DNA from 2 places in the Klebsiella sp. NPDC088457 genome. Region 1 is predicted to be linked to the other one. Evidence: predicted binding sites of a transcription regulator. Region 1 holds the regulator's gene; the other holds the start of a gene.
What was found. The regulator PhoB, encoded in region 1, activates phosphate uptake and scavenging genes when phosphate is short. The targets are predictions, from matches to a motif close to CTGTCATAAAACTGNCNNAT.

Region 1 (3,813 bases):
CGGTGAGTTCCAGCTTATCCTTCACTTTGTCGGCCAGGATTTGGCCATCGTCGCAGCGCGCCAGCTCGACGCGCGGGGCCTGCAGATTACCGTCCGGCTGGTTGCGGGCGCGGTTCTGACTCCAGAAGGCGCGATAGGCCGTCCCTTTGACCTCGAACTCCACTTCCGCCAGACACTCGGCGGTGTCGCGGGTCATCAGATCGTTTTGCGATTGCGAGACGCTGCTCAGACGCGGCGTTTCGTGATACAGCGCGAGGCAGATGGCGTCCAGCAGGGTGGTTTTCCCCGCGCCGGTCGGCCCGGTGATGGCGAACAGCCCGTTGCTGGCGAACGGCTCGGCGGTGAAGTCGATTTTCCATTCGCCTTTCAGCGAATTAAGGTTTTTCAGGCGCAGGCTCAGAATTTTCACAGGTGCTCCTCCCCGTGCAGACTCTGCAGCGTTTCGTTAAACAGCTGCTTCAGGCGCAGCTGCTGCGCCTCTTCCAGCGTTTCCAGCGCCAGACGGCGCTCAAAAACGTCTTCCACCTGCAGTTCGCTGAGCGTTTCGCGCCGCTCTCCCGCCAGAATGCGTTCGCGCTGGGCCCGGCTGCGGCGCACCAGCAGCACTTCGACCGGCAGATCGTCGGCCTGGGCCTGGATTTTGCGCTGAATATCATGCAGGTATTCGTCGCTGGTGATTTCGATATCCAGCCAGACGACCGGCTGTTGCGGGGCGTCACGCCACTGAGCGAGCTGTTCGCTGATGCTGGCGAAATCGCCTTTCAGCACCGCCAGAGGTTGGGTGACCGGGACCGGCAGCGGACGCACCTCGCTCAGATGTCCTGCGCTAAAGGTCACCAGGTTGACGCTTTTAGGTTTACCGGTTTCATCAAAACTGAGGGCGATCGGCGAACCGCAGTAGCGAATGTGCTCGCTGCCGCCGACCACCTGCGCCCGGTGGATATGGCCGAGCGCGATATAGTCCGCAGGCGGAAAATGGCTGGCGGGAAAGGCATCGAGGGTACCGATATAGATGTCGCGCACCGCATCGCTTTTGCTGGCGCCGACGGTGGTCAGGTGGCCGCTGGCGATAATCGGCAGCGGACGATCGCCGCGCAGGGCGCAGGCTTCCTGATACTGCTGTTGATAGTAGTCGCTGATGGCGCTTAGCAACTGCTGCTGCTTTTCACCGCTGGAGTGTCCAGCCTGGCTGGTGACCAGCTCGCGCGGACGCAGGAAAGGCACCGGGCAGAATATGGCCCCGGGGGTACCGTCGCGCAGCGGCAGAATAAAGGGCGAATGGCCGGCGTTCGCTACCACCGTGGTTTTCAGAAAAGCCAGAATATCGCGCGACTCATTTAAGGTGGCGACCGAATCATGATTGCCCGCCAGCACCACCAGCTGACAGCCGGTTTGCTGCAGCTGGACCACAAAGCGGTTATACAGTTCGCGGGCGTAGCTCGGCGGCGAACCGGTATCAAAGATATCGCCAGCGACAATAATGGCATCGACCTCGTGTTCCTGCGCGCTGGTCAGCAGCCAGTCGAGAAAGGCCGAATGTTCGGCGGCACGGCTTTTGCTGTAAAAATTCTGGCCAAGGTGCCAGTCGGAGGTGTGGATGATGCGCATAATTCTTCCCTAACGAAAAAGCATGGGCGCATTATATACGCGTCATCCCCCGGTTGCCCCCTTAACACCACGAGGATCGGTTGTTAGTCCTTGTCATGATTCAAAATCCGCTATCATCAAACGGTCATTTTCTTCATAAATCTGTCACAAAACTGACGCATAATGACGCCGCACTCTATACTGATGGCTAAAAAATACAGGGTAAATAATGGCGAGAAGAATTCTGGTCGTTGAAGATGAAGCTCCAATCCGCGAAATGGTCTGCTTTGTTCTGGAGCAAAACGGCTTTCAGCCCGTCGAGGCGGAAGATTATGACAGCGCGGTGAATCAACTCAATGAACCCTGGCCTGATTTGATTCTCCTCGACTGGATGCTGCCGGGAGGATCGGGCCTGCAGTTTATTAAGCTGCTCAAGCGTGAAGCGATGACCCGTGATATTCCGGTGGTGATGCTGACCGCCCGCGGTGAAGAAGAAGATCGCGTACGCGGTCTCGAAACCGGCGCCGATGATTACATTACCAAGCCTTTCTCACCAAAAGAGCTGGTGGCGCGGATCAAAGCCGTCATGCGGCGAATTTCGCCGATGGCGGTGGAAGAAGTGATTGAAATGCAGGGGCTGAGCCTCGATCCTTCATCGCATCGCGTGATGACCAGCGAAAGTCCGCTGGACATGGGGCCGACGGAGTTTAAATTATTACACTTCTTTATGACCCACCCGGAACGCGTCTACAGCCGCGAACAGCTGCTGAATCACGTCTGGGGAACCAACGTGTATGTAGAAGACAGAACGGTGGATGTGCATATTCGCCGTCTGCGCAAAGCGCTGGAACATAGCGGCCACGACCGGATGGTACAAACGGTCCGCGGTACGGGATATCGTTTCTCCGCCCGTTTCTGAATCTCGACAGGAGTGTGAACCGTGCTGGAACGGCTGTCATGGAAAAGGCTGGCGCTTGAGCTTTTCTTATGTTGTATCCCGGCCCTGATTCTCGGGGCATTATTGGGTTATCTGCCGTGGTTTTTACTGGCGGCAGTGACCGGGCTTCTTATCTGGCATTTCTGGAATCTGCTGCGTCTTTCATGGTGGCTATGGGTCGATCGGAGTATGACCCCGCCGCCGGGAAGAGGCAGCTGGGAACCGTTGCTCTACGGCCTCCACCAGATGCAGATGCGCAATAAAAAGCGCCGACGCGAGCTGGGAAGTCTGATCAAACGCTTTCGCAGCGGCGCCGAGTCGCTGCCCGATGCGGTGGTGCTGACGACGGAGGAGGGGGCCATCTTCTGGTGTAATGGTCTGGCGCAGCAGATCCTCAATCTGCGCTGGCCGGACGATAGCGGACAAAATATTCTCAATCTCCTGCGCTACCCTGAATTCGCCAACTACCTCAAAAACAGGGATTTCTCAAAACCCCTCAATCTGGTGCTGAATACGGCTCGCCATCTCGAGATCCGCGTGATGCCTTACAGCGACAAGCAGTGGCTGATGGTGGCGCGCGACGTTACGCAGATGCATCAGCTCGAAGGCGCGCGGCGGAACTTTTTCGCCAACGTCAGCCACGAGCTGCGCACGCCGCTGACGGTGCTGCAGGGATATCTGGAGATGATGCAGGAGCAGGTGCTGGAAGGGGGAACGCGCGAAAAAGCGCTGCATACCATGCGTGAACAAACCCAGCGCATGGAGGGGTTAGTCAAGCAGCTGCTGACGCTGTCGCGCATTGAAGCGGCGCCGGTGCTGGCGATGAATGACAGAATCGACGTGCCGATGATGCTGCGGGTGGTGGAGCGCGAAGCGCAGACGCTCAGCCAGCAGAAGCAGACGCTGCGTTTCCTGGTTGATGAATCCTTGCAGGTGTTGGGCAACGAAGAGCAGCTGCGTAGCGCGATTTCCAACCTGGTGTATAACGCGGTTAACCATACCCCCGCAGGAACGGAGATTACCGTTAGCTGGCAGCGGGCGCCGCATGGCGCGCTGTTTAGCGTTGAAGATAACGGGCCGGGCATTGCGCCCGAGCATATTCCGCGGCTGACCGAACGTTTTTATCGCGTGGATAAAGCCCGGTCACGACAAACCGGCGGCAGCGGTCTGGGGCTGGCGATTGTCAAACATGCGGTTAACCATCACGATAGCCGGCTGGAGATAGAGAGTACGCTGGGCAAAGGGACGCGCTTTAGTTTCTTACTGCCGGAACGTTTAATTGCCAAAAA
Region 2 (3,813 bases), on a different contig from region 1:
AGGTCGATGTGGTCTTTGAACTGCAGCCGGGTCAGCCCGCATCAGCGCCTGCGGCACCGGCGAAACAGCCCGAAGCGGCGCAGTAAGTCAGCAAATAAACAAGCCACTTCATCGGAAGTGGCTTTTTTTATCGCTCGCGCTTAGTCCTGGCGCAGCACCTTGTGACCGTAGTCGATCAGCGCATCGGTCACCCGGCGCATCATCCGGCTTTCCGGTGCGAAGCGGTGCCAGTAGAGCATCCGCCGCTGAAACAGCCCCGGCGTCAAATCGATAAGCTCACCGCTGTTCAGCTCTTTTTCAATCTGCAGATGCGGGATCATACAGCAGGTGGTCCCCTGACGTGCGAGCTGTACAAAGGCTTCCGAAGAGTTAACGATATGGCAAGGCACGCTGCCCGGCGGCAGGTCGAAGTTCTGCTGTAGAAACGCCTGATGCATATCATCCAGATGATCGAAGGCGACAACCGGCGCTTTGAGCAGCGCTGAGCGGGTGACGCCATTGGGGAAGTAGCGTTGCGCAAACTCTTTCGAGGCGACGAACAGATAGTCCAGTGCCCCGAGCTGATCGACGAGGCAGCTTGGCAGCGCCTGCGGCTGGATACTCACCGCGCCGACCACTTCGCCGCGGCGTAGGCGCTCCTGAGTACGGGTTTCATCTTCCACCTGCAAATTGAGGCGGATAGGGGAGTCGGAAAGTACGCTGGACAGCGCGGGCAGCAGCCAGGTGGCCAGACTGTCGGCGTTAACCGCCAGCGACAGCAGCAGCGGCGTGGAGCCGGTCTGCTCATCGCCCAGCCACTCCTCTTCCAGCAGCTCAACCTGACGCAGCAGGGCCAACAGTTTCTGGCCTTGTTCGGTCGGACGCGGCGGCACGGTACGGACCAGCAGCGGCTGCCCGAACATATTTTCCAGCTGTTTAATACGCTGAGAGACGGCGGACTGTGTAATGCATAGCTTCTGCGCGGCGCGCTCAAACCCACGTTCTCTTATCACCGCGTCCAGCGCCTGTAGTGTTCTGTAGTCCGGTCGTTTCATTATTCTGGCGTACCCCTATCACTTTTCATTACCTCGCACTATGACATAAATTCGTTTTTGATGAAGATGAAAAATGGTCTGCTTAGTTGTGTGACCCCACCGCAGGGACAATTCCCCGCCTGGTGTTCTATAATGCGCCACAGGTATTCACATCTCGGACCATAATCATGACGCAAGATGAACTGAAAAAAGCAGTAGGCTGGGCGGCATTGCAATATGTACAACCGGGCACCATCGTCGGTGTCGGTACCGGCTCCACGGCCGCGCATTTTATCGATGCGCTGGGCACCATGAAAGGGCAGATTGAAGGCGCGGTCTCCAGCTCCGATGCTTCCACCGAAAAACTGAAAGGCCTTGGCATCCCGGTTTTCGATCTCAATAGCGTTGACCGTCTGGGGATTTACGTTGACGGCGCCGATGAGATTAACGGCCATATGCAGATGATTAAAGGCGGCGGCGCGGCGTTAACCCGCGAGAAGATTATCGCCTCGGTGGCGGACAAGTTTATCTGCATAGCCGACGCCTCCAAGCAGGTTGATATTCTTGGTACGTTCCCGCTGCCGGTGGAAGTGATTCCGATGGCGCGCAGCGCCGTGGCGCGTCAGCTGGTGAAGCTGGGCGGCCGTCCGGAGTATCGTCAGGGCGTGGTGACCGACAACGGCAACGTGATTCTTGACGTCTTCGGCCTGGAAATTCTGGATGCCGTCGCGCTGGAAAATACCATCAACGGTATTCCTGGCGTTGTCACCGTCGGGCTGTTTGCCAACCGCGGGGCTGATGTGGCACTCATCGGTACCGCCGATGGTGTAAAAACCATCGTAAAATAATCTGGATCGAGGGAGCGAGCGGCTCCCTCGCAAATATTTTTTCTCCTGGCTGAATTTAGTGACTTCTGTCACATTTATGCAACCAGTATTAGTAACAATCTACCTTTTCCCCGCTTTCTGGTGTTTTGTCCTGCCATTTCCCTCTGAGTGATATTTCTTCAGGTCGCCGACGCAAACGTTCATATTGCCGCGATAGTTTTTTTTGATATGTTGCTGGAAGAACTTTCGTTCCGCACGACATCAGATAAGACAAAACAGGACGGGGAAATGGCTAAGGTATCACTGGAAAAAGACAAGATTAAGTTTCTGCTGGTTGAAGGTGTGCATCAGAAAGCGCTGGAGAACCTCCGCGCGGCAGGCTACACCAACATTGAATTTCACAAAGGCGCGCTGGACAGCGAGGAGCTGAAAGCGTCGATCCGTGATGCCCATTTCATTGGCCTGCGTTCCCGTACTCATCTGACTGAAGAGATCTTCGCCGCGGCGGAAAAACTGGTGGCGGTTGGCTGTTTCTGTATCGGCACCAACCAGGTGGACTTAAACGCGGCGGCGAAACGCGGGATCCCGGTGTTCAACGCCCCGTTCTCGAATACCCGCTCCGTGGCGGAGCTGGTGATTGGCGAGCTGCTGCTGATGCTGCGCGGCGTGCCGGAAGCCAATGCCAAAGCGCACCGCGGCGTGTGGAACAAACTGGCGGTCGGGAGTTTCGAGGCGCGTGGTAAAAAGCTGGGGATTATCGGCTACGGGCACATCGGCACGCAGCTGGGTATTCTGGCGGAATCGCTGGGTATGCACGTTTATTTCTATGATATCGAAAGCAAACTGCCGCTGGGCAACGCCACTCAGGTTCAACACCTCTCCGACCTGCTGAACATGAGCGACGTGGTGAGCCTGCATGTGCCGGAAAATGCCTCCACCAAAAATATGATGGGTGCAGAAGAGCTGGCGCTGATGAAACCCGGCGCGCTGCTGATCAACGCCTCTCGCGGTACGGTGGTGGATATCCCGGCGCTGTGCGATGCCCTGGCGCGTAAGCATCTGGCGGGCGCGGCGATTGATGTGTTCCCGACCGAACCGGCCACCAACAGCGACCCGTTCACCTCGCCGCTGTGCGAGTTCGACAACGTAATCCTGACGCCGCACATCGGTGGCTCTACCCAGGAAGCGCAGGAGAATATCGGTCTGGAAGTGGCGGGCAAGCTGGCAAAGTATTCCGACAACGGTTCGACGCTCTCGGCGGTTAACTTCCCGGAAGTTTCTCTGCCGCTGCACGGCGGGCGCCGTTTGCTGCACATCCATGAAAACCGTCCGGGCGTGCTGACCGCAATCAACCAGATTTTTGCCACTCAGGGCATCAACATCGCGGCGCAGTATCTGCAAACCACGCCGCAGATGGGCTATGTGGTTATCGATATTGAGGCGGAAGAGGATGTGGCGCAACAGGCGCTGCAGGCGATGAAAGCCATTCCTGGCACCATCCGCGCGCGTCTGCTGTTCTGATTCGTCGAAAGGATCCCTGCGGGGATCCCTTTAACTGATGAATCAATCTCTGCTTAATTTCACGCCATTACTCTGATAGTGGGCGGGAGGTATACCTCTGCCAACGTGGCGATAGGCTTTGATGTGCAGGTGTGGCTGAATGTAAGCCGTAATCCGTACCACAACCCTGGCCACTTTTTCCAGCAGATGGCGCCGGCACCGATCTTCCTGTTAAGCGGTTGGCATCACAGAGCACTAAAGACGTCGGGCGGCAAATAAGCTACGCCCACTGCCACAGTTTTGCGGGCGTTATCACCGCGGGCAGCGGGATATCCCACTGCTCCGCGGGCAGTGCCTCGACCTGCTGGCAGTCATGGGCATAGCCGACAGGCTGCAGGCGATAGCGCTGCCAGTTTTGCAATGTCCGGTCGTAAAATCCGCCGCCCATCCCCAGACGCTGCCCGGAGGCATCA

Region 2: the regulator PhoB is predicted to act here: its motif matches at 1,925-1,944, upstream of serA (phosphoglycerate dehydrogenase).

What each region holds. Positions count from the first base shown of each region.
Region 1 is NZ_JBJDNH010000012.1:32,935-36,747, reverse strand. Features, by position in the region: gene sbcC (exonuclease subunit SbcC) at 1-409, opposite strand, end outside; gene sbcD (exonuclease subunit SbcD) at 406-1,608, opposite strand; gene phoB (phosphate response regulator transcription factor PhoB) at 1,817-2,506, shown strand; gene phoR (phosphate regulon sensor histidine kinase PhoR) at 2,528-3,813, shown strand, end outside.
Region 2 is NZ_JBJDNH010000041.1:6,819-10,631, forward strand. Features, by position in the region: gene ACI2JR_RS21820 (oxidative stress defense protein) at 1-86, shown strand, start outside; gene argP (DNA-binding transcriptional regulator ArgP) at 141-1,034, opposite strand; gene rpiA (ribose-5-phosphate isomerase RpiA) at 1,202-1,861, shown strand; gene serA (phosphoglycerate dehydrogenase) at 2,129-3,361, shown strand; gene ACI2JR_RS21840 (DUF2238 domain-containing protein) at 3,428-3,619, shown strand; gene ACI2JR_RS21845 (5-formyltetrahydrofolate cyclo-ligase) at 3,621-3,813, opposite strand, start outside.